Regions from separate parts of the Methylocystis sp. ATCC 49242 genome, predicted to be linked through region 2. Evidence: riboswitches for the same ligand, from Rfam matches in the RefSeq annotation. Region 2 holds a riboswitch; the other holds the start of a gene.
The links. Region 2 has a riboswitch for thiamine pyrophosphate ahead of MET49242_RS15360 (FAD-dependent oxidoreductase). Riboswitches for the same ligand answer to the same signal wherever they lie in the genome.
Positions count from the first base shown of each region.

Region 1: another riboswitch for thiamine pyrophosphate. It lies ahead of thiC (phosphomethylpyrimidine synthase ThiC); the one in region 2 lies ahead of MET49242_RS15360 (FAD-dependent oxidoreductase).

Region 1 covers NZ_KE124774.1:768,764-784,299, reverse strand. Annotated here, with positions in the region: gene MET49242_RS05625 (TonB-dependent siderophore receptor) at 1-1,969, opposite strand, end outside; gene MET49242_RS05620 (cytochrome c-554) at 2,266-2,664, opposite strand; gene MET49242_RS05615 (alpha-ketoglutarate-dependent dioxygenase AlkB) at 2,884-3,507, opposite strand; gene MET49242_RS05610 (hypothetical protein) at 3,592-4,629, opposite strand; gene MET49242_RS05605 (2,3-bisphosphoglycerate-dependent phosphoglycerate mutase) at 4,799-5,425, opposite strand; gene dapB (4-hydroxy-tetrahydrodipicolinate reductase) at 5,442-6,257, opposite strand; gene mog (molybdopterin adenylyltransferase) at 6,401-6,946, opposite strand; gene MET49242_RS05590 (SulP family inorganic anion transporter) at 7,013-8,698, opposite strand; gene MET49242_RS05585 (carbonic anhydrase) at 9,272-9,934, shown strand; gene MET49242_RS05580 (hypothetical protein) at 10,024-10,251, opposite strand; gene thiC (phosphomethylpyrimidine synthase ThiC) at 10,521-12,347, opposite strand; TPP riboswitch at 12,434-12,527, opposite strand; gene MET49242_RS05570 (cation-translocating P-type ATPase) at 12,761-15,247, shown strand; gene MET49242_RS05565 (DsrE/DsrF/DrsH-like family protein) at 15,271-15,536, shown strand, end outside.
Region 2 covers NZ_KE124774.1:2,735,813-2,751,348, forward strand. Annotated here, with positions in the region: gene MET49242_RS15330 (PilZ domain-containing protein) at 1-585, shown strand, start outside; gene MET49242_RS15335 (VOC family protein) at 595-1,002, opposite strand; gene MET49242_RS15340 (SDR family oxidoreductase) at 992-1,924, opposite strand; gene MET49242_RS26670 (thiamine phosphate synthase) at 1,934-3,298, opposite strand; gene MET49242_RS15350 (thiazole synthase) at 3,357-4,151, opposite strand; gene thiS (sulfur carrier protein ThiS) at 4,151-4,348, opposite strand; partial or broken gene MET49242_RS15360 (FAD-dependent oxidoreductase) at 4,341-5,327, opposite strand; TPP riboswitch at 5,344-5,497, opposite strand; gene MET49242_RS15365 (hypothetical protein) at 5,663-6,247, shown strand; gene MET49242_RS15370 (cell division protein ZapA) at 6,325-6,708, opposite strand; gene MET49242_RS15375 (DUF4164 family protein) at 6,710-6,994, opposite strand; gene gap (type I glyceraldehyde-3-phosphate dehydrogenase) at 7,231-8,238, shown strand; gene pgk (phosphoglycerate kinase) at 8,315-9,511, shown strand; gene hspQ (heat shock protein HspQ) at 9,630-9,962, shown strand; gene MET49242_RS15395 (invasion associated locus B family protein) at 10,057-10,773, opposite strand; gene MET49242_RS15400 (extracellular solute-binding protein) at 11,106-12,935, shown strand; gene MET49242_RS15405 (AMP-binding protein) at 12,932-14,017, shown strand; gene MET49242_RS15410 (SPFH domain-containing protein) at 14,083-15,075, shown strand; gene MET49242_RS15415 (NfeD family protein) at 15,091-15,536, shown strand, end outside.

The sequences.
Region 1 (15,536 bases), 2.0 Mb from region 2:
CCAGTTCGCCGCCGTTGGTCTGCGTGTTGGTGAGCACATTGTAGAAGGCGTTGATGTTGATCGGCTGGTTGGTGCGGTTGAGCTGGTAGATCGCGCCCGTGAACAGCAGTCGCGGCGTGATCTCGGCCTTGAAGCCCGCTTCGATATTTTCAAAGCCCTGCGGCTGCAACGTCGACGAGGAGACAGATATCGTGGTGAACTGATCGCCGGAGGCGGGCAGGAACGAGCGCGAGTAGCTGCCGTAAAGCGAGAGCTGCTCGAAGGGCTTGAACACCAGACCAAAGCGCGGCGACCAGCGATTGCTGTTGCTGTAAATCGTCTGGCCCCAGTAGTTGTCGAAGGTCGGCTTGGCGTTCGGAAGATTGTTGACGAATTTGAGATTGAAGCTGTCGTAGCGAACGCCGGCGATCACGTCGAAATATTTCGTGACCGCGATCTGGTCCTGCACGTAGCCGGCCGCGAGATCGAGATCCGTGTGACGGCGGAACTTGGGATTGTTGAAGACAACCGGATTCCAGATCGTCGGGAAGCCATAGAAAGTGTTGATCGAGCTGGAGCCAGTGAAGAAGTTGTTGAACCGCGCATTGTTGCGGTTCGAGTCGGACTTCTGGTTGCCGAACTCCATGCCCGCAAGGAATGTGTGCCGGATCTCCGGGGTCATCTGGAATTTATAAGTAATGTCGGTCTGATTGAAGATGTTCTGCCGCGGCGTTTCGTTGTTGTAACCCGAGATGTTCACGCAGGGCGGAACCGTTCCGCCGCAGCCGCCGCCCGTGAACTGGACAGCAGAGTTGGCGAAGGTGTTCTGATAGAACTTCGCGTAATTCGCGAAGACTGTCTGGTTCTTGATGTTGACGCCGAAATCCGTGGTGTGGTCGAGCATGAGGGCAGCGCGATCAACGTCGACCTTGGCGTAATTGGCGTCGGGATTGCCGAAGAAGGTCCAGCTGTTCGTCGGAGCCGGATATCCCTGGAAGATGTTGGTGAAGCCGAGTTTCTGGATATCCAGAATCGGCTGCGCCTGATTGAAATTCGCTGAAGGAATGCCGCGGTCGAGGAAACGGTCGTCGTGGTAATGCTCGTAGCTGAGCGTCACGAAGGTCTTGTCGAGCGGCTTCCAGGTGAAGGTCGGATTGATTCCGTACCGCTGCATGTCGAAGAAGTTGCGGTAGCTGTATGACTGCTCGTAGAGCCCATTGATGCGGAAGGCCAGCGTGTCTGAAATGGCCTGACCCACATCCACGGTCACGCGCTTGCGGCCGAAGCTGCCCGTGCTCACCTGCACGTTGCGCAGCGTCTCGCCATCAGCCTTCTTCGTCACGCGGTTGACGACGCCGCCGCCGCCGCCGCGGCCGAAGATCAGCGCGCTCGGACCCTTGAGGACCTCGACGGCCTGCATGTTGTAGAGGTCGCGATAATATTCCGCGTCGTCGCGCACGCCGTCCGTGTAGAAGTCGGCGGTGGTCGGTTGTCCGCGAATGGTGATCTGGTCGCGCTGGCCCTCGCCCTGCGCAACGGTCACGCCCGGCACATAGGTCAGCGCCTGATTCAGCGTCAGGCTGTTGCGGTCCTGAAGCTGCTGCTGCGTGATGATCGTGATGGACTGCGGAATGTCCATGATCGGCGTGTCGGTCTTGGTCGCGGTCGAGGTGCCGCGCGCCAGATAGCCGACGACGCCGGTCGGCCCGCGCCAGATATGCTGGCCTGGCGGCACGAAGGGAGCCGGGCCCGAGGCGGGACCGGGAACCGCAGGCCCGGAGGAAGCGGCGACTGCGGGAGCCGAAGTTCTGGGCGCCGCCGCGCGCGGCGTTCCCGACCTTGAAACCTGACGGCGTCCGCCGACGTCGATACCGGGCAAAACCTGTTGGGCCCGCGCAGCGTCGTTATAAATCGCCAATGCGGCGCTGAGCGCGCAGAGGCTGACCAAGGGGCGACGAATACGCTTCGCGGGCAAGGAAACAGGCGTCATGGCGGGCTCCAAAGGAACAACTGGCGCAAGAGTCGTGACAGGACTCAAGCTGCGGTCTGTTTCTCAAGTATTCTTAGGATATGATTTCCGTCAACGCGCGCCAGCTGATGTTGGAAGTCTTGTAAAAAGATGCCGTCTATTGGCGCAAAGCAGTCAAAACGCCTTTGTTGGAATTGTTTCATTGCCTACAAAAGTAATTGTTCTTGACTGTGGCAAATTCGATACAGCGCTGGCGGCGCGCCAAAAAAAAACGGCCCCGGAGGGCCGCTTCTCTGGATCGCGAAAGATCCTGATTCTTACTTCTTCTTTCCGTCGGCGCCGAACTGGGCGATGTAGGCCCAGACGTTCTCCTGGTCGCCGTCGGAAGCGAGACCCTGGAAGATCATCTTCGTGCCGGGGACCTTGGCCTTCGGGTTCTTGATGAACTCCTTGAAGGACGCCTCGTCCCACGCGATGCCGGAGGCCTTCATCGGCTCGGAATAGTTGTAGCCCTCAACCGAGCCAGCCTTGCGGCCGTCGATGCCGTTGAGCTGCGGCGCGACGGCGTTCTTGGCGCCTTCGCCAACCTGATGGCAGGCTTTGCACTTGGCGAAGACCTTCTCGCCCGCCGCGGCGTCGCCGCCAGCGAAAGCCTGGCCGGCGGAAGCGGCGAAAGCGACGCTCGCAGCGAACGTCAGCAGGGAAATCGTCTTCATCCTTGTTCCTTTCCTCATCTCGGCGTCCACTTCAGCGTCCGCCCTTTTCTTGAAACGCGCCTGGCCAAAAGTTGGCGCCTCTGTGGCGCTCTTTAGACGACTTCGAAACTACAACGAAGGTGCGCCCCGAGACAATACGCCAGACCCCGACTCTCGAACGGTTGGGAGATTATCCCGTGCGCAGTGAACCGAAGCTGAACCGCGATCCGCGGTCGGCGCTCATGTAACACGACGCAAAGTGAGGTTGACCCGCGCGCCCACCCCTGCGAGCGGCGCCGGCAATTCGGCGTGGACAGTCGGCAGGATGCGGTCGACGCCATGAAAAGAGCGGCGTGACGGGCCGGAGAGAACGAGCGCGTCGCCGGCGGCAAGCACGAAGGCGATCGACTTGTCGGCCCGGCGCGGACCGCTCAGCCGGAAGCGGCAATCGGCGCCGAGCGACAGGGAGAGTATCGGCGCGTCGAAGTCCGCTTCGTCGCGGTCCTGATGCAGACCCATTTTCGCGTCGTCCGAATAGACGTTGACGAGGCAGGCCTCGGGCGGCTTCGGATAGCCCGTCAACGCGTCCCAAGTATCGAGCAGCATTTGCGGCATCGGGGGCCAGGGCTCGCTCGTCTCGGGATGGCGCGGCTCGTAGCGATAGCCCTTGTCCTTGTCGCTCATCCAGCCGAGCGGCCCGCAATTGGTCATGCGCACCGACATCGGCAGGCCGCTCTTCGGCATTAGCGACACGAAGAGCGGCGCCTGCGCGATGACCTCCGCGATCTCCCGCGCAAGGGCCTCCTGCGCCCGGCCATCGAGAAAGCCGGGATAATGGAACGCGCCGGGAGCGATTTCGGGCATCAGCGCCAAGTTTTGACGAGGGTCATCATTGACCGCTTCATACGCCTTCGCGCCGCGGATTCGAAGAGGATCGCGGCGGAACCGTCAGCGCCTCAGGGAATCGCTCACGGCGTTGCCGGTGACGATCGCGTTGTGCAGATACATCATCTCGGGCGAGATCGTGCTCGCCAACCGGCCGGAAGCCGCCATTTTCCCCGCCCTCGACGCGCCGACTTTGGCAAGCCCGCTGACGCCGTCCTTCGGAGGACCAAAGGAGATCAGCAGGCGACTGGTGTCCGTTCTGCTGGCGGCGAACAGCTTTCCACTCGTCGTCGATACGCGCACGAGATTCCATGTCGGCGTCGCGTTGGCGTTGAAGGAAAGGATAAAGTCGATTTCATGCGTAATCGCCGTTATCGGATCGGTGGGAAACTCCGTATTACGGCAGCGAGGGTCGGCCGCTATCGTTTCGGTGGAAAACGGCAGGGAAGTTTCTTGCTCGCGCGCGGCTCGGCCAAGGAACGCGCATTTCTTTATCGGCTCCAGAACATCGTCGAGCCAATCGTCTATCTTCAGGTCCGCTTCAATCGTGATCCCGCCGATAGTGTAGCAGGGCTTATTGAGGTCTTCGTCTTCCTCGTCGACGAACTGGCTGAAGGGATAGGCGAATGTCACGATGTCTTCCCGGCTGGTGTCATATTTGATTCCGCCGCCGAATCCGAAGCTGTAATCCTGACTGACAACGCGCACGGGGTCCCAAAAGTCGTTTATCCCGACATAATTATTTACCATGTTCGGTGTCTTGATCGAGACGCCGGGATTGAACTCTATACTGTCGTCAATACGCAATGTGAGCGTAATCAGGGAGTTCCATTTCTCGAACCATTGGAGTTTTCTCTTGCCGTTCTCTCCAAACCGGTCGCCGACCCGCGTCCGGCCGTCGCCGAAGAGCTGAACTCTTACCGCCCTGCGTATTTCGCACTGAACGCCGCGGATGACGTCATAAAGTATTCGCTTTTTCCGTTCGTGACCGAGCAGCGCGCCCGCCTCCGGAACAATGCATCCGGCAAGACCCGACGCCATGACGCTGATCGCGGCTATACAAGCGATGAACTTGAATGGATGCGACTTTGAATCGCGCATGTGAAACGCCCTCTGCAATAAAATCGAAAACGAGAAACATTGTATACAATTTGTTAGGATTCGCGGCGGCCGCGCAACCTGCAAAGAAACGCAATAAAACGAATATCGGGCAGTGTTGCGATCATGACACGCTGCAACGGCGCCTCCTCGAGGCGTCGCTGCAGAATTTTCAATGCTCCAGCACCGTCTTCGACGCCACGGTCGAGTCGGCGTTGAGCCGGTATATGATCGGCACGCCTGTCGCGAGCTCCAGCTTCGTCACGCTCTCGGGCGTCAGCTGGTCGAGCACCATCGCGAGCGCGCGCAATGAATTGCCATGCGCCGCGACCAGCACGCGCTCGCCGCGCATCACCGGCGGCAGAATGCGCTGGCAATAGAAAGGCAGAACGCGCGCCACCGTGTCCTTCAGGCTTTCGCCGCCGGGCGGCGGCACGTCATAGGAGCGCCGCCAGAGATGCACCTGCTCCTCGCCCCATTTCTCGCGCGCCTCGTCCTTGTTGAGGCCAGAAAGATCGCCGTAATGACGTTCGTTCAGCGCGCGGTCCTTAACGGTCGGCACGCCGGACTGACCCAGCTCCTCGAAGATCAGCTCCAGCGTGTGCTGCGCGCGGATCAACGCCGAAGTAAAGCCAATGCTGAACAGCAGGTCGAGCTTCTTGAGCTCCTGCCCCGCGCGACGCGCTTCCTCTATCCCGAGCGGCGTCAGGTCGGGATTCTTCCAGCCCGTGAAAAGGTTCTTGGCGTTCCATTCGCTCTGGCCATGCCGGACGAGGACGAGTGTGCGATGCATGCTCATTGGGGTCTCGTGAAGGTCAGTGGCCGGAAAGGCCCAGCACGTCGGCCATGGAGTAGAGCCCCGGCGCCTTGCCGCGCGTCCAGAGCGCGGCCGCCAGCGCGCCGCGGGCGAAGATGCCGCGGTCCTCGGCCCGATGCGACAGCTCGATGCGCTCGCCGGCCCCGGCGAAATACACTGTATGATCGCCGATGACCGTTCCGCCGCGCAGGCTCGCGAAGCCGATGTCGCCGCCCTTGCGCGCGCCCGTCATGCCGTCGCGGCCGCGCGCGCTGTGTTCGGAAAGGTCGATCCCCCTGCCCCGCGCCAAAGCCTCGCCGAGCAGCAGCGCCGTGCCCGACGGAGCGTCGACCTTCAGCCGATGATGCATCTCGACGATTTCCGCGTCCCATGCCGGCCCGAGCGCCTGCGCCGCGCGCTCCACGAGAACAGCGAGCAGATTGACGCCGAGGCTCATGTTGCCGGAGCGCACGACCGCCGTCTCCCGCGCCGCCGCGGCGATAGCGTCGAGGTCTTCCGCCGACAGTCCGGTCGTGCCGATGACATGGGCGACGCCCGCCCCGGCCGCGGCCTTCGCCATGGCGACAGTGGCGGCGGGACAGGAAAAATCGACGACGGCGTCGGCCCCGGCGAGAGCTGCGGCGACATCGCTGGTCACCGGAACGCCATTCGGCCCCTGGCCGAAGGCGGCGCCGCTGTCGGCGCCGATTGTCGCTGCGCCTTCGGCCTCGAGCGCCGCGACGAGGCGGACGCCCAGAGTATCGGGGATGACCTGCGTTAGCATACGGCCCATACGGCCCGCGGCGCCCACAACGACCAGACGCAAATCGTTCATCTTTGGAAGCCCCCGCCCGCAATTCGAGACGCGTTTGCGACGACTCGTCCCCTCAAACGCGCTCTCCCTATACAGGCGGCGGGGCAGGATGAGAAGCGGGCGGATTGTCGCCTTGGGCGATGGAAACCCACCCGAACGGGTAGTTATTTCGGCTTGGGGCGGAAGGCTTTCACGCGCGCCGGATCGGTCTCGATATAGGCGGCGCCGATGAGATCGAGGCAATAGGGCACCGCCGGCATGACGGCGTCAAGGCAAAGCTCTATCGCCGCCGGCTTGCCCGGCAGATTGATGACGAGGCATTTGCCTCTGTGCGCCGCCAGCTGGCGCGACAGGATCGCGGTCGGCGTCTGGGCCAGCGAGACGCTGCGCATGAGTTCCCCGAAACCTGGCAGTTCGCGCGGACAGGCGGCGAGCGTGGCCTCGGGCGTCAGGTCGCGCGGGCTCGGCCCCGTGCCGCCGGTGGTGACGACGAGATCGCAGCCGACATTGTCGGCCAGGTCGATCAGCGTGTCGCGCACGCTCTCGAAACCATCGGGAATAACGCGCCGCTCGATGCGGAACGGCGTCGTGAGCACGGAGGAAAGATAGGCCTCGATCGCCGGGCCGCTCTCGTCCTTGTAGACGCCGGCGCTGGCCCGGTCGGAGGCGGTGACGACGCCGATGACGGCGTCGCGTTTCGTGTCGGTCATGTGATTTCTCCCGCCGCCTGTTTGGCGCCTCGCGGCGGATTTGTCAGCCCGTGCGGCGCCGGCGCTCTACGCCGGCTCCGCTACAGTCCCTGCCCTTGCGGCATGGCTCGGCCAGATTTCGTTGTATTGGGCCATGGCGTCGTCGATCGTGGCGGCGAAATGCACCTGCGGCGGACGCACGCCATGGGCGAGCAGCGCGCGCCGAATATCCGCATTGGCGCCCGATATGAAAAGCTCCACACCCCTGTGATGCGTCTTGTGCGCAAGCCCTTCCATGACATTGCCGCCGGTCGAATCGAGGAAAGGCACCGCCGAAAAATCGATTATCAGCCCCCGGTGCGTATCGGAGATTCGATCCAGCACGGAGCCGATCGACGCCGCCGCGCCGAAGAAGAACGCGCCGGTGATCCGGTAGATGACGACTTCGGGATCCGCCGAGCGGGCCTCGTCGTAACCCGCCTCGTCGTCCGGCGCGTCCTCGCCGACGTAGGGCATATGGGTTTCGACCTCGGTCGCCTGCGACATTCTGTGAATGAACAGAACAGAACCCAGAGCGAAGCCGACGGTGATGGCCTCCGTCAGGTCGCGGAAGATGGTGAGGAAGAAGGTCGCGGCCAGAACGGCGGCGTCACCCCAGCCCGATCTCAGCAGGACCGCAATGGCGGGCCGCTCGATCATGTTCCACGCGACGATTGCGAGCACTCCCGCGAGCGCCGCCAGAGGAATGAAAGAGGCGAGTGGCGCGGCAAGCAGCATGAAAAGGAGCAGGAAAACCGCATGCAGTATGCCCGCGACTGGACCATGCGCGCCGGCGCGAACATTGGTCGCCGTTCTCGCGATCGTGCCGGTCACGCAGAATCCCCCGAAAAGCGCGGCGCCGATGTTCGCCGCGCCCTCCGCGACCAGTTCACAATTCGACCGATGACGCCGGCCGGTCATGCCGTCCGCAACGACCGCCGAGAGAAGCGACTCGATGGAGCCCAGCAGCGCGAAGGAAACCGCCGCCGGAAAAACCGCCCGAATTTTTTCGATGGAGAAATCAGGCAGGCTCGGCGCGGGCAGAACATTGGGGATGCCGCCGAATTTCGAGCCGATCGTCGTCACCGGAAGCCCGAGGGCCGCCGTGACCGCCGCAGTCGCAACGACGGCGATGAGCATTCCCGGCCAATGGGGGCGCACCTGCTTGAGGCCGACGATGACCGCGACCGTCGCAAACGAAAGTCCCATTGCGGCAGGCGTGAGCGTCGGAAGCGCCGACCACAGCACGGGCAGTTTTTCGAGGAGTTCCCCGGGCTCTCCGCCCGCAGGAAGCGTTAGCCCAAGGAGTTCCCTGATCTGGCTGGCGAAAATGATGACAGCGATGCCGGCGGTGAAGCCGACCGTGACCGGAAACGGGATGAATTTGATGAAGGTTCCTAGCCGCAGGAACCCGATTGCGGCCATGATCACGCCGGAGAGGAATGTCGCGAGGATCAGGCCGTCCATTCCATGCGTAGCGACGGTCGTCGCCACCAGAACGATAAAGGCGCCGGCGGGCCCGCCGATCTGAAAACGCGATCCGCCGAGCGCGGAAACGAGAAAACCGCCCACGATCGCCGTGAAAAGCCCTTGCGCGGGGCTCGCGCCGGAAGCGATCGCGATCGCCATCGACAACGGCAGCGCGACAATGGCGACCGTCAGACCCGCGATCGCGTCTGCCCGCAGCTGCGCGAGGCCATAGCCCTCCCTCAGCACCGTCAACAGCTTCGGCATGTAAAGTTCCGCGAGACCGCTGCGTTCGGACTGCCGTGTTCTTGCGATAGTTGGAACGGACAATTCTGATCTCCCTGATCTCGAGCGCGCGCGCCGGGCGGGTTTTCGCTGCGTAGCAAAGGGACGCAACGTTCTTCCGTGCTCGACCGGAACGGTTGCTCGTCATCGAGTTTCCGGAACGCGTTCATCCGAAGCGGGGCTTCCGCGAGAATTCGATCTCGCCCGTTGACGCGATAGCCCGCCCCGCGGCGCGTATTCGGAGCCCTTCCGGGATGTTTCCGGATTCTTTCCCGAATGTGTCTCCAATTAAGCATCAATATCGTAATTTCATAGCTCCACACTAACAAATATCGCTAAAGCCAATGTGAACTCGCCGAGAGCGGGGATTTCGCCCCGCCGCGGGGATAGAGTGGCGCCATTGGGAGGCGCGAGATATTCGTGAGTCTTGGTCCCATGACAAAAAATATTTCTGGAGCTTTGCTCTTTTGTTTCTGGCGGCTTTAGTCGTCCGATAGCGAAATCCGGGTCTTTCCGGCGAATTGCTGCGAGGAATGAAACAAGCGGCGGACAGCGATGCAATCGATAGAAAGACTTCTACTCGAGAACAAGGTTTGGGCGGCGGAAACAAAGCAGCGAGACCCGAACTACTTCAAGGAAATGGCGCAGAACCAGAGCCCCGAGTTTCTCTGGATCGGCTGTTCGGACAGCCGCGTGTCCGCGGTCACGATCATGAACCTCAGGCCCGGTGAAATCTTCGTCCAGCGCAACATCGCCAATCAGATCATCGCAACGGACTTCAATTGTCTGAGCGTGATTCAATATGCGGTCCAGGTGCTGAAAGTGCGGGACGTGATCGTGTGCGGCCATTACAATTGCGGGGGCGTCAAAGCCGCGATGTCGCCTCAGGACCCGGAACTTTTGCTCGCCAACAAATGGCTGATGCACATCAAGGATCTGTACAAGCTACACCGTGAAGAAATCGACGCGCTGCCGACCAAGAAGGAGCAACTTGAGCGTCTCGTGGAGCTGAATGTTATCCATCAGGTCTACAACCTGTCGCATCTGTCGATCGTGCAGGACGCTTGGGAAAAGGACAGAAGCCCGACGATCCACGGTTGGGTCTACAGCATCAGCGACGGCATACTTCAGCCGCTCATCACATTGCCGCCGGGTAGCGACATCGACGTAATCTTCAAGCAGAAGCGTGTGCGCAAGACGCCCGTCCCGGTGGGCTGACGCGGAACGGCGTCGAGGCGCATCCGCTGAACAGAAACGCCCGGCCGAAGCCGGGCGCGTGACTGAACCTCGGGTGAGAGGTCCGAAGCTCAGACGAACATTCCGAAGATGCCGGAAAGAATGGCGAAGACGATGACGGTCGCGGTGACGATGCCGACGTCGTTCGTGCCCCACATGGCGAGGATAAGACCGAGGACCGCTCCCGCCGCGCCGCAGATATAGACGTTCGGCGTCATGGCGAAATCAAAGGAACGCATGCCGGTGTATTTGTCCTTCGGCATGCCGGGCTTGTCCATGTTCGAGTCGCTGCTGGACATATTGGATCCTCCTTCGGGACGCGCGCTCCACGGGCGGATTTCAAAGGGCGGAGCGACGAAAACTACGGAGAGTAAGGTGGTCCTGTGGATGGGGTCCGAATAGACTGTTTGTGGTCAAAAGGGGGCCGTTCCTCGCCAAAGTGACTCGAACAAAGCGACGCTGGAGCTGCCGGAAACGTCGGCTTCGGCGCCTGGCCCCTGTCGGACGAAAAAAGCCGGTCGCATTTCCGCGACCGGCTGGAGGCCTTCCGAGGCTCGCTTTGGAGAGTTCAGCCCTCCACGTAAATCTTCGCGCCCTTCTCGAGAAACTCCGCGCTCTTTTCGGCCATCCCCTTCTCACGTTCAGCGATGGCGGCGGCCTCCTCCCGCAGGTCGCGCGTGATCTGCATGGAGCAGAACTTCGGCCCGCACATCGAGCAGAAATGCGCGACCTTGTGCGCCTCTTTGGGCATGGTCTCGTCGTGATATTCCCGCGCCGTGTCGGGATCGAGGCCGATGTCGAACTGATCGTTCCAGCGGAAATCGAAGCGCGCGCGGCTCATCGCGTCGTCGCGCTCGCGCGCGGCCGGGTGACCCTTGGCGAGATCGGCGGCGTGGGCGGCGATGCGATAGGTGATGACGCCCGTCTTAACGTCGTCGCGGTCAGGCAGGCCGAGGTGCTCCTTCGGCGTGACGTAGCAGAGCATCGCCGTGCCGAACCAGCCGATCATCGCCGCGCCAATGCCTGACGTAATGTGGTCGTAGCCCGGCGCAATGTCGGTGACGAGCGGGCCGAGCGTGTAGAAAGGCGCCTCGCCGCAGGCCGCGAGCTGCTTGTCCATATTCGCCTTGATCTTGTGCATCGGCACATGGCCGGGGCCCTCGATCATGACCTGACAGCCCTTGTCCCAGGCGATCTTCGTCAATTCGCCCAGCGTCTCCAATTCCGCAAATTGCGCGGCGTCGTTGGCGTCGGCGTTGGAGCCGGGACGCAGTCCGTCGCCGAGCGAGAAGGAGACGTCATACTTTCGCATGATGTCGCAGATCTCGTCGAAGCGCTCGTAGAGGAAGCTCTCCTTGTGCTTGGAGAGACACCAGCGCGCCATGATCGAGCCGCCGCGCGACACGATGCCCGTGACGCGATTGGCGGTGAGCGGCACGTAAGCGAGACGCACGCCAGCGTGGATGGTGAAGTAATCCACCCCCTGCTCCGCCTGCTCGACGAGCGTGTCCTTGAACACTTCCCAGTCGAGCTTGAGCGCGTCGCCGCCGACCTTCTCGAGCGCCTGATAGATCGGAACAGTGCCGATTGGCACGGAGGCGTTTCGGATGATCCAGTCGCGGATGTTGTGAATGTTGCGGCCGGTCGAGAGGTCCATGACCGTGTCGGCGCCCCAGCGGATCGCCCAGACCATCTTCTCGACTTCTTCCGCCACGGATGAGGTCACGGCTGAATTGCCGATGTTGGCGTTCACCTTCACGAGGAAGTTGCGGCCGATGATGACCGGCTCCAGCTCCGGGTGATTGATGTTCGCCGGAATGATCGCGCGGCCGCGCGCGATCTCGTCGCGCACGAATTCGGGCGTCACGAATTCGGGTATCGCCGCGCCGAAGCTCTCGCCGTCGGCGATGCGCTCTTTTGCGGCGTCGAAGGCGCGCTCGCGGCAGAGGTTCTCGCGATGCGCGACATAGATCATTTCTTCCGTGACGACGCCGGCGCGGGCAAATTCGAGTTGCGTGACGGGCGCCGATCCGGCGGCGCGATAGAGCTTGCGCTCGGCCGGGCACGGCGGCACGAGACGGTCGCCCTCGGCGAAGCCATTGTCCTCTGGCTTGATCGCGCGGCCCTGATAGGTCTCGAGCCCCGTGCGCGTTGCGAGCCACGGGCGCGCCGAAGGAAGGCCCGCCAAGAGGTCAGGCGTAAAGGCCTCGCATGTATATGGCCCCGACGGGTCATATACGCGCAGCGGCGGCTCGCCCGCGGACGGGTCCAGCGTGATTTCGCGACAGGGAACGCGAATGTCGTCGCGACCCGGGGGCGAGGAATAGATCTTGCGCGACTTGCCGATCGGGCCGGTGGTGACGCTCGCGGGCGTGCGTTTGTCGTGGATGTTCATGTCGCGCTCCTTCATCGCGCTCCTTAAAGGGGAGCGGACGTGTGGGCCGGGGCACGAAGCGCGGAATACGGGCTAGAGGACCGAAGCGGCCCTGAACCTGGCATTCCCTCCGCCGGCATGACCCGGATCAGGTTCGACGGGTGCTTCTCAGCCGCGAACGCGGCGCCCCTCGCCATTGGAAGGAAGGTAGCGTGTTAGCCCTTTCCTCGCAAGATCGCCGCCCAAGTCGGGCAGTTCACAACATCGACGCGCGGAAGCGCTCGATGTCGCAAGAGATCCCGACGAGGGCGCGCAGGTCCAGCGCCTGAAAAAGGGCGGCAAATGTTGAATGTCCGGAATGAAATCCCGGGGCTTTCCCCTGATGGGGTAAGCTGCTTTACATTTAGGATGATCCACTCCAATCCGGATACCGCATGACGCCGCGAAACTTCCAGGGTCTCACCTCCGGGGAAGCCGCTCGCCGCCTTGCGCAGTTCGGACCCAACGCCCCGCCCGAGGCGCCGCCGCTCGGTTTCTTCGCCATCGCGCTTCGCACGCTGAAAGAGCCGATGTTCGCGCTGCTCATGGCGGCGGCGGCGCTTTATCTCTTCGTCGGAGACCTTGGCGAGGGCCTGTTCATGGTGGCCGGCGCGGCTGCGTCGATTTCGCTGGTCGTCGTGCAGGAGTTGCGCAGCGAGCGCGCGCTGAAGGCTTTGCAGCGGCTCGCCGAGCCAATGGCGCATTGTCTGCGCGACGGCGAGCAACGGCGGATCCCGGCGCGCGACCTCGTGCCGGGAGACGTCATTCTCGTCGGCGAGGGCGAGCGGCTTCCGGCCGACGGCGTCCTGCTTTCGGGAGACGCCCTCGTCATCGACGAGTCGATCCTCACGGGCGAGTCGGCGCCCGTGACCAAGACGCTCGCTGGCGACGGCGCGGAGCTGGCGTTTCCCGATCCCGGCGGCGATTACACGCCCTTTCTCTATGCCGGCTCGATGATCGTTCGCGGCTCCGGCGTCGCGGAAGTCGCGCGCACGGGGGCGCGCACGGCGGTTGGCGGACTCGGCGCCTCGCTCGCGGCGATACAGGGAGAGCCGAGCCCCCTGCAACGCCGCACCGGCGAACTGGTTGCGAAACTCGGCGTGTTCGCCCTGATTTTCTGTGGGGTCGTCATCGTCGCCTACGGGCTCGTGCATGGCGACTGGTTCGAGGGCGCCATTGCCGGGATCACGCTGGCGATTGGTCTGCTTCCCGAAGAGTTTCCGATGGTGCTCGCGATATTCCTCGCGCTCGGCGCCTTTCGCCTCGCGGGCCGCAACGTGCTCGTCCGTCGTTCCTCGGTGACGGAGACGCTGGGATCGACTTCGATCCTCTGCGTCGACAAGACCGGCACGCTCACGCAAAACCGCATGACCATCACGGCCCTTTCCACGGGCCACGGAATAAATCCCGTTCCGGAAGCTCCGTCCGCGGACGAACATCGCTTGTTGCGCGCGGCGCTGCGCGCGTGCTCGCAGAACCCGGTCGATCCGATGGATCGCGCGGTCCATGCGCTCGCGGCGAAACTCGGCGTAACAACCGCAGGAACGCCGATCGAGAGCTTCCCGATCAGGCCGGAGCTTCTGGCCTTCATTCAATCCTGGCGGGTCGAGGATGGTGTGACGAAGGCCGCGAAGGGGGCGCCGGAGGCAATACTCCGTCTGGCTCATTCAACGGACGACGAGCGCGCCCGTTACAAGACCGTCGTCGAGGAGATGGCGAGACGCGGCCTGCGGGTCCTCGCGGTCGCGCAAACGCAACCCGCGCCCGAGGACCGCCTCGAAGAGGCAAGCTTCGCCGTTCTCGGCCTTCTGGCCTTCGAAGACCCCGTTCGCGACGATGTTCCTCACGCCGTCGCCGCGGCGCGGCGCGCAGGCGTGACCGTGGCGATGATCACCGGCGACTATCCCGCGACCGCTCTCGCCATCGCCCGTGAGGCAGGAATCGACGCGCAAGCCGGCTTTCTCACCGGCGTCGACATCGCCGACACACCGCCCGAGCAACTGCCCGACAAGATCCGCGACATTCGCGTCTTCGCGCGCGTGACGCCGACGAGCAAGCTCGCGCTGGTCGAGGCGTTCAAGGATGACGGCCATATCGTCGCGATGACAGGCGACGGCGTAAACGACGGTCCGGCGCTCGCCGCCGCGCATATCGGCATCGCCATGGGCCAGCGCGGCTCGGACGTCGCGCGCGAGGCGGCGCATATTGTGCTGCTCGACGACAGATTCGCTTCCATCGTCGCGGGCGTTCAGCTCGGACGCCGCATATTCACCAATCTGCGCAAGGCGCTCACCTACGTCACCGCAATCCATGTGCCGATAGCCGGTCTCGCGCTGGCGCCAATCCTGATGGGACTGCCGCCGCTCCTGCTGCCGCCGCATGTGGTGCTGATGGAACTGATCATCGATCCCACCTGCTCGCTCGTCTTCGAGGCCGAGCCCGGCGAAACCGACGCCATGCTGAGGCCTCCGCGCCCGCGCAACGAGCCCCTCTTCGGAACGCGCGACCTGACTCTAGGCGCTGTACAGGGCTTCATCGTGTTCCTGGCCGTGATGAGCGTCTACGTCATCGACAATGGCTTCGGCGTGCCCGAGCCCGAGGCGCGCGGCCTCGCCTTTGCCACGCTCATTGTCGGCAATCTCACGCTTGCGCTTTCGAACGCCTTGCCAAAGGGCGTATCGCCCTTCGCCCGCGAGAACATTATTTTCTGGGTGGTCGCGGCGGCCGCTCTGTCCATCCTAGCAGCGGGGCTTTTCTTTCCGCCGCTGGCGGGGCTCTTGCGCTTTGAGCCGCCAGACGGCATCAGACTGGCGTTTGCAACGCTGCTCGCCCTGAGCGCGGGCGGCTGGTATGGGATGTGGCGCCGCCTTATCGACTTCTGAGCGCGCGCATCGTAGGAGCCTTCATGACCGACGCTTCCGGCGTTGATAACCGCAAGTCCATGGCGATCATCGTGTCGAAAGGCACGCTCGACTGGGCCTATCCGCCTTTCATTCTGGCGACGACCGCCGCTGCGATGGACATCGACGCGACGCTGTTCTTCACCTTCTATGGCCTCGGGCTCTTGAAGAAGAAGCTCGACCTCGAGGTTTCTCCGCTCGGAAATCCGGCGATGAAAATGCCGATGGCCGGCATGCATCTCGGCATGCCCAATCTCGTCGCCGCCCTGCC
Region 2 (15,536 bases):
TCGATCGCACATTTCACGACGAACCGTTTCCGGTGCGTTCAGGTTTCATTGCATGGACGATACATGCTGAAATCGAGCGAGGAATATCCCTGTCACACTTTCGAAATCTCGCCCGGCGAGGCGTCGCTTTTCGCGCCGGTGAAAGCGATGCCCGGTGAAAAGGTGGTGCTTTACCTGAGAGACCTTGGACGCTTCGCGGGCCTCGCCACGCGGGCGACGGAGATCGGCTTCGAAATGAGCCTGCAGCTCTCGCCGAAGAAGCGCGAAAGACTCGCCGATCAGCTGACATGGTACGCGAATCGCTCCGCGCTGGCGGTCGATGAACGCAGACGGCACGAACGCATCGTTCCCCTGATGGAACTGACTGTCCTGCGTCTGGCGCGCGGCGACGAGCATATCGTCAGGATCAGGAGCCTGTCGCTCTCGGGCGTCGCCCTGGAGACCGAGCTGACCCCGCTGCTGGGCGAGCAGGTCGTGATCGGCAATACGCCGGCGACCGTCGTGCGCTTTTTCGACGACGGGCTCGCCTGCGAATTCGTGACGCATTTCAGGCCCGGCGAGATCGACGAAACGACGCGCCTGTAAGGCGCCGCCTCAGGTGCGCGCCGCCGCCGGCGGCTTCGGGGTCATCCACGCAACCACGCCGCCGCCGGGTTGCAGGATGACGCTGATGCGGCCGACCCCCGCGATGTCGTGCGGTTCGAGGCACATCGTCGCGCCGGCGGCGACCGCCTTCGCGACGCGCGCATCGACGTCGTCGACCGCAATATAGGTCAGCCAATGCTCGGGAACGCCCTCGAAGCGCGGGCCTTTCATCTCGAACATGCCGCCGACGCGCTTGTCGCCCGACACGATGATCCAATAGGTCATGTCGCCCATATACATGGGGTCGAAGCGCCAGCCGAGCGTTTCGGCATAGAATTTCTGGGCGCGCTTCACGTCATGGACGTTCAATTCGCTCCAGCAGACTGTCCCGTGCTGGATTTGCGCTTCATTGGCCATTTTCTCCTCCATCGGCGGTCGATTGCGATTGTAGCGCGTCGGCGCGAAGTTTCTTGCGCGTCTCGGAGAAGCCAAGTCGGCGCGCAGTGAGCCAGTCGACGAGCCGCGCCGGCAGCAGGCCGGGCAGCGTGTAGCCGAGAAATCTGTTGGCGACGACCGGAATGCGCGCAGGGGGGCGCGGCGACGTCAGCGCGCGCAACACGGCTTCCGCGACCTTCTCCGGCCCCGGCGCGGCGTGGCCGCCCTCGACAGCCCATTTCTGCACGCGCCGCGCCGCCGGCCCGTAGATCGTCCTGTCGAAATGGGTGAAGTCGGCGTTGTCAGCCTTGTCCCAGATCGGCGTCGCGATCATACCCGGTTCGATCACGATGACGTCGATCCCGTAAATCATGAGCTCGCGCCGCAGCGCGTCCGAAAAACCCTCGAGCCCGAATTTCGAGGCGTTGTACGCACCCAGAAAGGGCGTGGCGAAACGGCCGGCGACCGAACTCATGTTGACGATGCGGCCCGGCGGCCCGCCTTGCGGCGCGCGCGCGCCGAGCAGGGGCGCGAATGCCTGGACGACCTGCAGCTGGCCGACGAGATTGGTCTCGATCTGGCGGCGGAAATCCTCGACCGGCAGATGCAGCAGCGGCCCCGGCACGGCAATGCCCGCATTATTGACGAGCCCGGCGAGCGTCGCCCCGCCGAGGCTCGCCTCGACCTCCTGCGCCGCGCGCGCGACCGCCGAGGCATCGGTCACGTCGAACATGAGCGGCGCAAAATCGGCGCCGAAGCGCGCCTGAAGGCGCGCGGCGTCTTCGGTTCTGCGAACCGAGCCGAAGACGAAAAAGCCGCGGTCGATCAGCATTTCGACGCAGGCGGCACCGATTCCCGTCGAGGCTCCCGTGACGACCACGGCGCGTTTCGATTGTCTGGTCATGGAAGGTCCTCAGACCGCCAGAAGGCGGGTCAGAATGTCGAGCGTCGAAGCGTCGGCGCGCCCGTCGACGCGAGCGGGACGAAAATGCCGCTGAAAGGCGGCGACGGTCGCCGCGGTGTCTTCGTCATAGACGCCGGTTTCGACCATTTTATAGCCGAAATCCGCCAGCCTCCGCTGCAGTTGCGCAACATCCGGCCCGCCCGCGCCGGGCTCCAGCGCTGGCCCGTCGTCGGGCGGCGCCGGCGCGAGCCAGCGGCCGACGCCGCATCGGGCGAGCGTCTCCCAGGGAAAGAATTCGCCGGGATCGATCTTGCGGCGCGGGGCGATGTCGGAATGGGCCAGCACACGCTGCGGCGGAATGTTTCGCCGCGCGCAGATGTCGCGCGAAAGCGCGGCCACGGCCGCGATCTGGGGCTCGGGAAAGGGGCGCGGGTCGATATGGCCGGCGTGGACGATCTCGATCCCGATAGAAGCGGAGTTCATATCCGTCTCGCCGGCCCAGAAGCTCGCCCCGGCGTGCCAGGCGCGCCGCTCCTCCGGGACGAGCTGAAGCACGCGGCCGTTCTCCTCGACAAAATAGTGAGCCGAGACTTCCGCGATGGGGCTGCACAAAAGCTCCAGCGCGCTCTCGCCCGTCGGCATGCCGGTGTAATGCAGAATGAGCGCAGAGATTGGCTTCGCGCGCGGGCCGTGATTGGGCGAGGGAAAGACGCGGGCGCCGGAATGATCCGGCGCGAAGGGACGCGTCAGCTCCGGCTTGTCGCGCCAGGGAGCGGTCGCCATGAGCCATTCGATGGTGCGCGATTCGGGATCTCTGGCTCGCAAGACGTCGGTGACGACGCAGGCGCTGTCGGCGCCGGCGGCAAGCGCGAGACAGGCGCGGGCGGACGTCAGGCCGCCGATGGCGACGAGCGGAATGTCGCCGATGCGCCGCTTCCAGAGGCCGAGCCTGTCGAGCCCCTGGGGGGCGAATTTCATCGTTTTCAGCAGCGTCGGCCATACCGGCCCGAGCGCGACATAATCGGGCGCGAGCGACAGGGCGCGGTCGAGTTCGGCGTCGTCATGGGTCGAAACGCCGAAGCGCACGCCATGGCGGCGCAGCGCGTCGATGTCGGCCGTGTCGAGATCCTCCTGCCCGAGATGCACGAAGTCGCAGCCCGCGTCGATCGCGAGACGCCAGTAATCGTTGACGATGAGCTGCGCGCCGGCCGCGCGGCAAAGATCGCGGGCGCGGGCGATTTCCCCGCGCAGCTCCGGTTCGGGCCGATCCTTGACGCGCAGCTGCGCGAGCCTGACGCCCAGCGGCAGCAGGCGCGCGAGCCAGTCGGAATTTTCGACAATGAGATAGAAGGGATCCAGATTCAGCGCTGTCACCGGCGGCTCCTTGTCGCAACCAGCCATAGACGGGCGAAGCGCAAAGGGAAATAGGGGCTTATCCGAGCTTGTCGAAAGGCCGGCCGATGACGGGCGTCGAGGGCTCGGCCATGTCGCGCGGCGTCATGGGCTTGGCCAGAAAGGCCGCGCGGCCGGCCTCGACCGCGAGGCCGAAGGCGCGGGCCATGCCGACGGGATCGCCCGCGCGCGAGACGGCCGTGTTGAGCAGCGCCGCGTCATAGCCCGTCTCCAGCACGGCGGCGGCGTGGGACGGCGCGCCGAGCCCCGCGTCCACGATGAGCGGAACGTCGGGGAAATGCGCGCGCAACGCCCGCAGCGCGAAAGGATTGTTGAGGCCGCGCCCCGAGCCGATCGGCGCCGCCCAGGGCATGAGCAGTTCGCAGCCGGCGTCGAGCAGCTTTTCCGCAACGACCAGATCGTCGGTCGTATAGGGAAAGACCTTGAAGCCTTCCGCGGCGAGAGCCCGCGCCGCCTCCACGAGCCCGAAGACGTCCGGCTGCAGCGTGTCCTCCTCGCCGATGACTTCGAGCTTGATCCAGTCTGTCGCGAAAACCTCGCGCGCCATCTGCGCCGTGGCGATGGCTTCCCTGGCGGTCCGGCAACCCGCGGTGTTGGGAAGAACCCGCACGCCGAGATCGCGGATCAGGCCCCAGAAGCTCTCGCCCGCGCGGGAGCCCCCCGCCTCGCGGCGCAGCGACACTGTGACGATTTCGCATCCCGAGGCCCGAATGGCGTCGGCGAGAATCGCGGGCGAAGGATAGCGCGCCGTGCCGAGCAGCAGGCGCGAACGCAATGTCGCGTCGTAGAGCGTCAGGGGATCGACGGCGGTCATCACCCCCCCTGCCGCGGCGTGACGATCTCGACCGCGTCGCCCTCGTGCAGCACGGTGATTTCGCGATCCTTGTCGCGCACGAATTCGTGGTTGAGCGCCGTGCCGACCTTCTGGTCGCCATAGCCGAGTTCGGCGAGCAGGCTTTGCAACGTCGTCGCGCTCACCTCGAGCGGGCGGCCGTTCACTTCAATCTGCATCCATGACCTCCGGGAAACGAGCGTCATCGAGAATGACGCGGACCGCGCGACGCGCCAGCGCCGGCGCGAGCAGGAAACCGTGTCTGTAAAGTCCATTGATATAGAGAGTGCGCCCGCGTCTTGTAAGGCGCGGGAGATTGTCGGGGAAAGCCGGCCGGACATCGGAGCCCGTCTCGACGATCTCGGCCTCGGCGAAGGCGGGATGGATGGCGAAGGCGGAATTGACAAGCTCCACCACCGAGCGCGCCGTCACCCGCGCGCGCTCCTCATTCTCGATCATGGTCGCGCCGACCATGAAAAGCCCACCGCCGCGCGGCACGACATAGACGGGGCGGCGCGGATGCAGCATCCGCACGGGACGCGCAAGCGAAATCTCGTCGCTGCGCAGAATCAGCATCTCGCCTTTCACTCCGCGCAATCCGGGCAGCGCGTCGCGGGCGGCGAAGCCACGGCAATCGACGATCCAGTCGGGCTCCCCGGCGAGCGTCTCGACCTCGACGCCGAAATGCTGCGCAACATTTTGCATTGCAGCAAGGCGTGCGGCGAGCGCAGCGAGCGCAGCGCGCGGGTCGAGATGCGCCTCTTGCCGAAAATAGAGCGCCGCGTCGAAGCGCCCGGCGAGATCCGGCTCCAGCGCGGCGAGGCCGGCGGCGTCGAGCCGCTCGAACTGCTCGGTGCGGCGGGCGAAGTCGGCGAGTTCGGCGCGTTCGCGCGGCGGCGCCACGACGAGGCTGCCGGCGACCGCGGCGACGGGAACTTCGCGCGTCCAGAAGTCCAGCGCCTCTTCACCGAGCTTCGCGACGATCGGCTCGGCGCTCTCCAGCTCGCACCAGGGGGCGATCATGCCGCCGGCGTAGCGCGAGCAGCCCTGCCCCGGCGCGGCGGCGCGCTCGACCAGCTCCACCTCGACGCCGGCGCGCGCCAGCTCATGGACGGCGCACAGACCGGCGACGCCGGCGCCGATCACCCGCGCGCGCATGGCGCGCCTCTTTCCGTCGACAAGCGAAACACCATCCCTCCGCCAGCATTCAACTGGATCAGGTTCGAAGGGTCGCCACGCCCCGCGTCCGCCCTGGACGCGCTCCGCAGCCTCTCAGCCCCCTGGCGGCGCGACGACGGCCGCCGGGCGGGGCTCCCCCGGCTCTGGATGAGAGTCGCGCGAAACAGCCGGCGGCGTCAAGCGTCTGAATTGCGGAGAAAAGCGCGCCCGGGCGCGGCGCTTCGCTCTTGCCAGACAGGCGGCGATAGCCCACTTTGGCGACCAAGAAGCGCGTGAGCGACAAGAATCAGCGCGCATATCCGGGAGAAACATTCATGTTCGGCAACAAGAAAATGGCCGGCGTCCGCGCGACGCTCGCCGCGCTCGCCCTTTGCGGCGCCATCGGCTTTTCGGCCGCGCCCGCGCAGGCGGCGAAACTCGGCCCCTATTTTCCGATTCCCAACGGTTTCAACCTTACTGGCATCGCCCGCGACGCCCTGCTGAACATTCAGACGAGCTGGCTGCAGAACGGCCTCGACAATCTCGAGAAGGCGAAGAAGGAAACCGCGGAAGCCCTCGAAAAGGCGAAGGACGGCGCGCAGGATCAGGTCGCCGCGCTCGAGGAGAAGCTCAAGGGCCTCGACAAGATGATCGAGGACACCAAGGCGGAGCTCGAAATCGCCAAGGACACCAATCCCAGCCGCGAAGTGCAGGCCGAGCGCAAGAGCAAGCTGCTGCTCAACCTCAATCAATGGATCAACGAGCTGAACCATCTCGCGACCGAGCAGATGAAGATCGCCATCCTGAAGGACGGCGTCGAGGCGATGGCCGCGCAAAACCGCAATTATCAATTGTCCGAACAGGCGGACAATCTCGAAAAGGCCAAGCGCGACCCGAGCATCGAGAACTGGGGCAAGTAAAGGTCCGTCGTCGTCACGACAGCGAAAATCCCATGGCGGACCCATGGGATTTTTTTCGCGCGAATGCGCCGGGCGGGTTAGGGAAATTCGTCGCGCGGGGCTGCGGATTTCTGCAAATCGGCGTTGAGCCGCTCCAGCCGGCGCGCGGCGTCCTCCAGCGCGCCCGCGACGCGAGCCTCCATCGCGGCGCTCGCCTTTCGCGCGGCGTCGAGTTCCGCGCGCAGGGCGGCGATGTCCATCTCCATCGCCTGCGCCCTGCCGCGCGCGTCGGTCGCCTCGTCCGCGATGGCCAGCGCCGCCATCACCACGATGCGCTGGTCGCCGATTTCGCCGAAGCCCTCCCGCATCGAGAGGATCTTGCCTTCCACATAGCGCGCAAGCTGTTCGAGCCGCGGCTCCTCGCCGTCCTCGCAGGACATGCGATAGGTCCGCCCGGCGATGGTGACGACGACGGCGGCCATTTCAGCCTCTGTTCGTTCCGCCGAGCACGGCCGCGACGCCGGCGCCGGCGTCGTCGAGCCGGCGCAACACCTCGTCGCGGGCCTTCTCCAGCGCGCTGATCCGCGCGAGCGCGGCGTCGAGATCGAGCGCGAGCCGGGCGCGGTCATCCTGCATGATGGCGAGTTCCTCCTCCAGCTCGGCGCTGGACACGTCGTCCTCGAGCTTGAGGGAGACCGAGCGTTCGAGCTGGTCGAGCGCCGCGGTCAAGCGGGCCAGCGCGCCGTCGAGCTTTTCAGGATTCGTCATCGCCGAGCGTCGCCCAGTTCGGGAGGGGCAGGAGAGGTTTCGGCGCCGATTCGCCGCCAATCGTTTGGTAGCATGAATCGGACAAATCCCAAGCTGCCGGTCGCGACCGAAGGGCGCGTTGACAGGGGGGCGCGAGGTGCTATCACACCCTCGCCTCGAAAAGCCGGCGCGACGCGCCCGCGCCGCAGGCCAGAGCCGCCCATGAGCCAGCCGGCGGCGATAAGGAGTTTTGCCAAATGACCGTGAGAGTGGCGATCAACGGCTTCGGACGTATCGGCCGCAACATCCTCCGTTTCATCGTCGAATCCGGCCGCACGGACCTCGAGGTGGTCGCCATCAACGATCTCGGCTCGGTCGAGACGAACGCGCATCTCCTGCGCTACGACTCCGTCCACGGCCGCTTCCCGCAGGAAGTGAAGGTCGCGGGCGACACGATCGACGTCGGCCGCGGCCCGATCAAGGTCACCGCCATCAAGAACCCGGCCGAACTTCCCTACAAGGACCTCGGCGTCGATGTGGCGCTGGAATGCACGGGCCTCTTCACCGCGCGCGACAAGGCGAAGATGCTGCTCGACGCCGGCGCGAAGCGCGTGCTGGTCTCGGCCCCCGGCGACGGCGCGGACCTCACGGTCGTTTATGGCGTCAATCATCAGAAGCTGACGAAGGATCACCTCATCGTCTCCAACGCCTCCTGCACCACGAACTGCCTCGCGCCGGTCGCCAAGGTGCTGAACGACGCGATCGGGATCGAGAAGGGGATCATGACGACGATCCACTCCTACACTGGCGACCAGCCGACGCTCGACACCTTCCACAAGGATCTCTACCGCGCCCGCGCCGCGGCGCTCTCCATGATCCCGACATCGACGGGCGCCGCCAAGGCCGTCGGCCTCGTGCTGCCGGAGCTCAACGGCAAGCTCGACGGCTACGCCATTCGCGTGCCGACGCCCAACGTCTCGGCCGTGGACCTGAAATTCGTCGCCAAACGACCGACGACCAAGGACGAAATCCACGCCGCTATCATCGCGGCCGCCGACGGTCCGATGAAGGGCGTGCTCGCCTATACGACGGAGAAGCTCGTCTCCTGCGACTTCAACCATAATTCCGCGTCCTCGACGTTCCATCTCGACCAGACCAAGGTGATGGACGGCAATCTCGTCTCCATCCTGAGCTGGTACGACAATGAATGGGGCTTCTCGGGCCGCATGACGGACACCGCGGCGCTGATCGGCTCGCTGATCTGAGGACCGCCGCCTGACATTTCGACGCGGACCGCCCTGGTCCGCGTCGGCCTTTTTTGAAGAACGATTGGAGTGGCGAATGGCCTCCTTCCGCACCCTCGATAACGTCGACGTCAAAGGCAAGCGCGTGCTGCTGCGCGTCGATCTCAACGTGCCGATGGAGGAAACGCGCGTCACCGACGCGACCCGCATCGAGCGCATTCTGCCGACGATCAACGAGATCGCGGAGAAGGGCGGCAAGGTGATCCTGCTCTCCCATTTCGGGCGCCCCAAGGGTCAGCGCGTCGACGAGGATTCGCTGCGTCAGGTGCTGCCGACGCTCGAACATTATCTCAAGCGCAAGATCGCCTTCGCCGACGATTGCGTCGGCGCGCCTGCGTCCGCCGTCGTCGACGCGATGAAGGACGGCGACATCGCGCTTCTGGAGAACACCCGCTTCCAAAAGGGCGAGGAGAAGAACGACCCGGCCTTCGTCGAGGAAATCGCGAAGCTCGGCGACATTTTCGTGCATGACGCCTTCTCGGCCGCGCATCGCGCCCACGCCACGACGGAGGGCGTCGCTCACAGGCTCCCGGCCTATGCCGGCCGCACCATGCAGGCGGAGCTAGAGGCGCTGGAGTCGTCGCTCACCAATCCCGCGCGGCCGGTGATGGCCATCGTCGGCGGCGCCAAGGTTTCGACCAAGCTCGAGCTTCTCGGCAATCTCGTCTCCAAAGTGCAATATCTCGTCATCGGCGGCGGCATGGCCAACACTTTCCTCGCCGCGCAAGGCAAGGCGGTCGGCAAGTCGCTGTGCGAGCACGACCTCGCCGGCTCCGCCCGCGGCATTCTTGAAAAGGCGAAGGCGGCCAATTGCGTCGTGGTCCTGCCCGTCGACGCCACGGTGGCGCAGAAATTCGAGGAACATGCGCCCTCCCATATCGTCTCGGTCGACCATGTCGGCGAAAACGACATGATCCTCGACGTCGGGCCCAAGACCGTCGCCCATGTCGAGGCGCTGCTCGCGCAGTGCAGGACTCTGGTGTGGAACGGCCCCTTCGGCGCCTTCGAGCTGCCGCCCTTCGACGAGGGCACCAACGCCGTCGCGCAGACGGCGGCGCGTCTCACGGTCGAAGGCAAGCTGCTCTCGGTCGCGGGCGGCGGCGACACGGTCGCGGCGCTCAATCAGGCGCATGCGGGGCAGGAATTTTCCTACGTGTCCACGGCCGGCGGCGCCTTTCTGGAATGGCTGGAGGGCAAGACTCTGCCGGGCGTCGCGGCGCTGCAATCACAGTAGGCGTCCGACTTTTCCCCATAGCGCCGTCGCGGGCGCCCCGCGTGGCGCCGTTGACGACGCCCGCCGCCCTGCGCTACGAAAAAGCCGGAGTGAACACCGCGTAAAAGGCGTCGTAAGAATGCCGCGAGAGAGCATCGCAAAATTCGCGATCGGCCAGGTGGTCAAGCATCGCCGCTATCCGTTCCGCGGCGTGATCTATGACGTCGACCCGGTGTTCGCCAACACCGAGGAATGGTGGCTGTCGATCCCCGAGGAGCTGCGCCCGCGCAAGGACCAGCCCTTCTACCACCTCTTCGCCGAAAACGCCGAAACCGAATATGTCGCCTATGTGTCGGAGCAGAATCTCGTGCCCGACACCTCCGGCGACCCCGTGCGCCATCCGCAGGTCGAGGAGACCTTCGAGCGCGACGAGGAAGGCGTCTATCGCGTGCGCGCGCCGAAAAGGCATTGAGGTTCAATGGGCGGCTGCGCCGCCAGACCTTTCGATAGCAAGGGACAAAAAACGCCCGCGAAAAACTCGCGGGCGTTTCTGTTCTGCGACGAACTTACTTCTTCCCGGCCGGAGCCGGGGCGGCGGCGCCTTTCGCGGCCTCGAGCTTCTTGCGCTCTTCCTCGGCCTTCTTCTGGAGCTCTTCCTGCAGCTTTTTCTGCTGCTCCTCGAGCACCTTCGGGTCGACCGCCGGGCCGTCGAAGGCCTTGCCGAAATTGGTCAGCGGCAGGTAGAAGGTCACCTCGTTGTTGGCCTGGTTCTTGACGACGACCGTCATCTTCTCGGCCTTCTTCATGCCGTCGACGAGCGCCTTCTTCACCTTCGCCTCGGCGAAGCAGCCGTTCGGGAAGCAGATCTCGAAGGCGCCCGACTCCATCGAGCCCTTGTCGACCGCGAAGCGGAAGCCCGGCTTCAGCATCAGGCCCGGCGGCAGAAGGAGGCGGATGATCTTGGTGTCGTCGCCCTTGGGATCGTAAACGGCGAGGGCGAGCAGCGGCTGCGGCGGATCGCCTTCCTTGCCGACCGCGCCGAAGTCTCGGGTCGTGTAGCAGATTTCCTTCTTGGTCTGGGGGTCTGAGCCGCAGACCTTCGTCCAGTCGGGCTGCACCGGGGCGAGAGTGGCCGTGATCGGCCCCTGGGGCTGCGCCGCCTGCTGCTGGGGCTGCTGAGCGCCGCCGGCTGCGGGGGCCTGCTGGGCCTGCGCCGCTGCGCCGGCGAGCAACATGGCGCCGGCAAGGGCGATCGCGCAGGACCGCGGGAAGTAGATCGACATCGATAAGTCCCTTTCGATTGTCAGCTGGCCGGCGCCCAACGACGCCGGAAAGAAGTTTCAAGGTCGCGTCATCGCGGGGCCCGCCCGCACGCTGCGGCGCCAAAAACCCGACGCCGTGGAACCCTTGCCCCATACCGCGTTTCGGCCCGTCGCGCCCTGGCGGCGAGACGAACGTCAAGCTCATACATGGTCGCAGCGGCGATTTCCAGCCGTTCGACGGCGCTCCGGCGCCCCGCAGGGCGCGGTTTTCACGGAAAAAGCCAAAAAATGCGGCCGAATGAGGCATGGCCCCTGCTTCAAGCCGCCGGAGGTTGGACTATGGTCGAGGGATGATGACTTTAGCGATTCGCGCGCGCCGCGCCGGACTCCGCCCGTTCGTCGTCGCTTTTCTGGGCGTTTTACTCTCCGCGCCCGCAAGCGCCGCGGAACCGACTCACGGCCTCGCCATGCATGGCGCGCCGGCCCTGCCGCCCGACTTCGATCATTTCCCATACGCCGAGCCGCAGGCGAAGAAAGGCGGGAGGCTGCGCGTCGGCCTCGCCGGCACTTTCGACAGCCTCAATCCGTTCAACCTCAAATCGGGCTCGGCGGCGCAGGGGCTCGTCGGCAATGTCTTCCAGAGCCTGATGGCGCGCTCGCAGGACGAGCCTTTCACGCTCTATCCGCTGATCGCAAAATCGATCGACGTCGACGCCGCCCGCACGCGCGTGACCTTTCATCTCGACCCGCGCGCGCATTTTTCGGACGGCAAGCCGATTACCTCCGAGGACGTGCTGTTCTCCTTCAACCTGCTCAAGACGAAGGGCCGGCCGCAGCAGCGCATCGCCTACGGGCTGGTGAAATCCGTCGACGCGCCCGATGCGCAGACGGTGAAGTTCGACCTCTCCGGCATCGGCGACCGCGAGCTTCCGCTCATTCTCGCCATCATGCCGGTGCTGCCGAAACATGCGACGGACGTCGAGCGCTTCGCCGACGCGACGCTGGCGAAGCCGCTCGGCTCGGGTCCCTATGTGATCGACGACGCGAAAGCCGGCGCGCGGCTGCTGCTGCGACGCGATCAAAACTACTGGGGCGCGGATATTCCCAGCCAGCGCGGCTTCTACAATTTCGACGAAATCGACATCCAGTATTTCCGCGACGGCAATTCGCTGTTCGAGGCCTTCAAGGCGGGGCTTCTCGATTATCGCGAGGAAACGAGCACCACCCGCTGGTCGACGGGCTATGATTTCCCGGCGCTGCGCGAGGGGCGCGTCGTGAAGGAGGCGCTGAAGAACGATAACCCGAAGGGTCTCGAGGGTTTCGTCTTCAACACCCGCAAGCCCGTGTTCCGCGACATTCGCCTGCGCGAAGCGCTCGGCATGATGTTCGACTTCGAATGGGTCAACGCCAATCTATATTCGGGCCTCTACACGCGCACCAAAAGCTTCTTCGACGAGTCGGAGCTGTCCTCCTCGGGCCGTCCCGCCAGCGCGAAGGAGCGCGCGCTGCTCGCCCCCTTCCCCGACGCCGTGCGCCCCGACATTCTGGAAGGAACATGGCGCCCGCCGGTGAACGACGGCACAGGCCGCGACCGCGAGATGGCGAAACGCGCGCTCGAACTGCTCGCCTCCGCCGGCTATCGCGTCGAAGGCGACGCGCTGACGAAGGACGGCGAGCCCGTCGCCTTCGAGATCATGGTCAAGGACCGCAATCAGGAGAGGCTCGCGCTCAACTACGCCTCCTCGCTCCAGCGCATCGGCGTCGACGCGCGCGTGCGGCTCGTCGATGAAGTGCAGTATCAGCGCCGGCGCCAGAAATTCGACTTCGACATGATGATCGGCCAGTGGCTGGCCTCCGCCTCGCCGGGCAATGAGCAGCGCATGCGCTGGGGCTCCGCCAGCGCGACGCAAGAAGCGTCGTTCAATCTTGCAGGCGCGTCGTCGCCCGCGATCGACGCGCTGATCGCGGCGCTGCTCGCGGCGCAGAGCCATGAGGATTTCGTCACGGCGGTGCGCGCCTACGACCGCGTGCTGCTTTCGGGTTTTTATGTCGTGCCTTTGTATCACGCGTCCGAACAATGGATCGCGCATTCGACCGACATTGCGCGCCCCGCGAGACTGCCGCGCTATGCGCAGCCGCTGTTTGGTCCGACGCTGGAGAGCTGGTGGAGAAACAATCCATGACCTTTCGCGCCGCCGCGCAAGCCCTCGACGCTTCTCTCGCGCGGACGCATCCTCTGACGCAATTCGGCTTCGACGCCCTCGTCGCCGGCGCCGCGCGTCCGCGACCCGGCGCGCCCGCCTTCGTCGACCGGCACGGCGACTCGACGGACGACGTAAGTTACGCCGACCTCTATCAGCGCGTCGGCGCCTTCCTCGCGCGGCTGCGCGGCTTCGATTTCGCGCGCGGCGAGAAAATTCTCATCTGCTGTCCGCCAGGCGCGCAGGCCTTCGTGGCGCTCACCGCCGCCGTCGCCGCGGGACTCGATCCGGTGCTCGCGCCCCTGCCGCTGCCGATGCGGCGCGCGGCTGTGGCGAACGCCGCCCGCGCGCAGCGCGTCTGCGCGCTCTTCGCGCCCGCGCGTTTCTGCGGCGTGGATTTCGAGGAGCCTCTGCTGTCGATCGCCGCCGAGACGCCGTCGGTGCGCCTCATCGGCGCGCTTTCGGGAACGCTCGACGGCGCGGGCGATTTCTCGCCAGCCATGCTGGAGGCGCCGCTGTCGCCGCGCGCGCGGCTCGCCGACGACTGGAGCGCGGACGAGCGCGCGCTGGTCGGCGCGCTCGACGACGTCGGCGCCATCGACTTTTCCTCGCAGGGCGCCCTGCTCGCCGGGGCGCTCGACCTCGTGCGCCTCACCCGCGACGCAGGCGACGCGCCGATCCTGTCGCTTGCGGCGCCGAGTTCGCTCGGCGCCCTCATCGCCGGCCCGCTCGCAGCGCTTCTCGCCGGCGCGCCGCTGCACTATCTCTCGCCCTTCACGGCGGAGCGTTTCCTCGAAACGCTCGACGCCCTCGGCCCGACGCGGCTCGTCATTCCCGCGGTCGTGCTTCCCGACCTCGCGCGCGCGGGCCTGCTGACGAATGGCGCGCTCGTTTCGGTCTGCGCGCTATACCCCGGCGCGGCGACGGCGCCCGGGATCGACGCCGCCGACGCCTGCCCGATCGTGGAGCTGCGGCTCGACGGCGGGGCCGTTATCCTGCGCGACGCCGGCGCCTCCCATGCGCCGGCGCACGCCGAGCCGGCTCACGCCGCCCTAGATTATTAGCGGCGCCCGGTTCACCCGACCGACCGGCGTCGCATTCTTCGCGAACTGCCCCAATGGAGGCGTCAATGGGTTTTGCGCTTTTCGTCATCGGCGCCGGCGCGATCGGTCTTTTGATCCTGGATCGCAGCTTCAATCTCGGCCTGCCGATCGGCCTTTTCCACAATCCGCTGTTCTGGTTCGCCTATGTCGCGCTGCTGGCGCTCTCGACGATGGTGCGCTTCGTGCGCCAGCAGGAGGTGCTGGTCGTCGAACGCCTCGGCCAGTACAACCGCACGCTCACCGCCGGCATCAATTTCGTCTATCCGATCGTCGAGCGCGTGGCTTACGCTTTCGACATGCGCGAGCAGGTGATCGACGTGCCGGAGCAGGACGCGATCACCAAGGACAACGCCACCGTCACCATTGACGGCGTTCTCTATTACAAGATCGTCAACGCCAAGGACGCCGCCTATGGCGCGCAGGACATCCGCCGCGCCATCATCAATCTGGCGCAGACCAGCATGCGTTCGGCGATCGGCTCGATGGAGCTGGACAAGACCTTCGAGAACAGAAGCGAGATCAACGAGCGGGTGGTGCGCGCGGTTTCCGACGCGGCGCAGCTCTGGGGCGCGCATGTCACGCGTTACGAGATCAAGGACATCACAATGCCGGAGTCGCTGCGCCAGTCGATGGAGCGGCAGATGAAGGCCGAGCGCGACAAGCGCGCCGCCGTGCTGGAGTCCGAAGGCGTAAAGCAATCGGAGATCAACCGCGCCGAGGGCGAGAAACAGGCGGCGATCCTGCGCGCCGAAGGACAGGCGAAGGCGATCGAACTGGTGCGCACGCAGATCACGCAGCAAGGCGGCGATCAGGCCGTGCAGCTCGAAGTCGCGAAATCGGCGATCGAGCAATATGGCCGCCTCGCCAAGGCCGGCAATTCGCTGGTGCTGATGGGCGACGGCGCCGATCCCGCCGGCTGGATCGCGAAGGCCATGGCGGTGTTGAACACGGTGAACGCCGCCGAGACGCCGAAAGAGGCGTCGCGCCGCGCGCAGCAGCCCTGGCGCCAACCCGAGTGACAGCGGAGAGCATGAATGGAGCCGACGTTCTTCTATGATCCCGCAAACGCCAGCCTGATCGTTGGCCTCGCGCTGCTCGGCCTCGACATCGTCGTCATCGGCCTGTCGCCGGTGATGTTCTTCGCGCTCGGTTCGCTCGCGACGAGCGCGCTGCTCTTCGCGAGCGGCTGGCGGCCGTCGCTCATCGAAACGACGGCCATCGCCGCCGGCGCGAGCCTCCTCATCGCCATTCTCGGCAAGGGGCCGCTGCAGCGTTTCCAGCACGCGGACGTGCAGGAGGACCAGAGCAGCGACCTCATCGGCCGCGAACTGACGACGACGCATGAGGTGACGAAATCCGGCGGCCGCGTGCATTGGTCCGGCGTGACCTGGGAGGCGCGCCTCGCGGCGGGCGCGCCCGTCGAAACACTCGCGCCGGGCGCCCGCGCGCGGGTGACGCGGGTCGAGAATCTCGTGCTGGT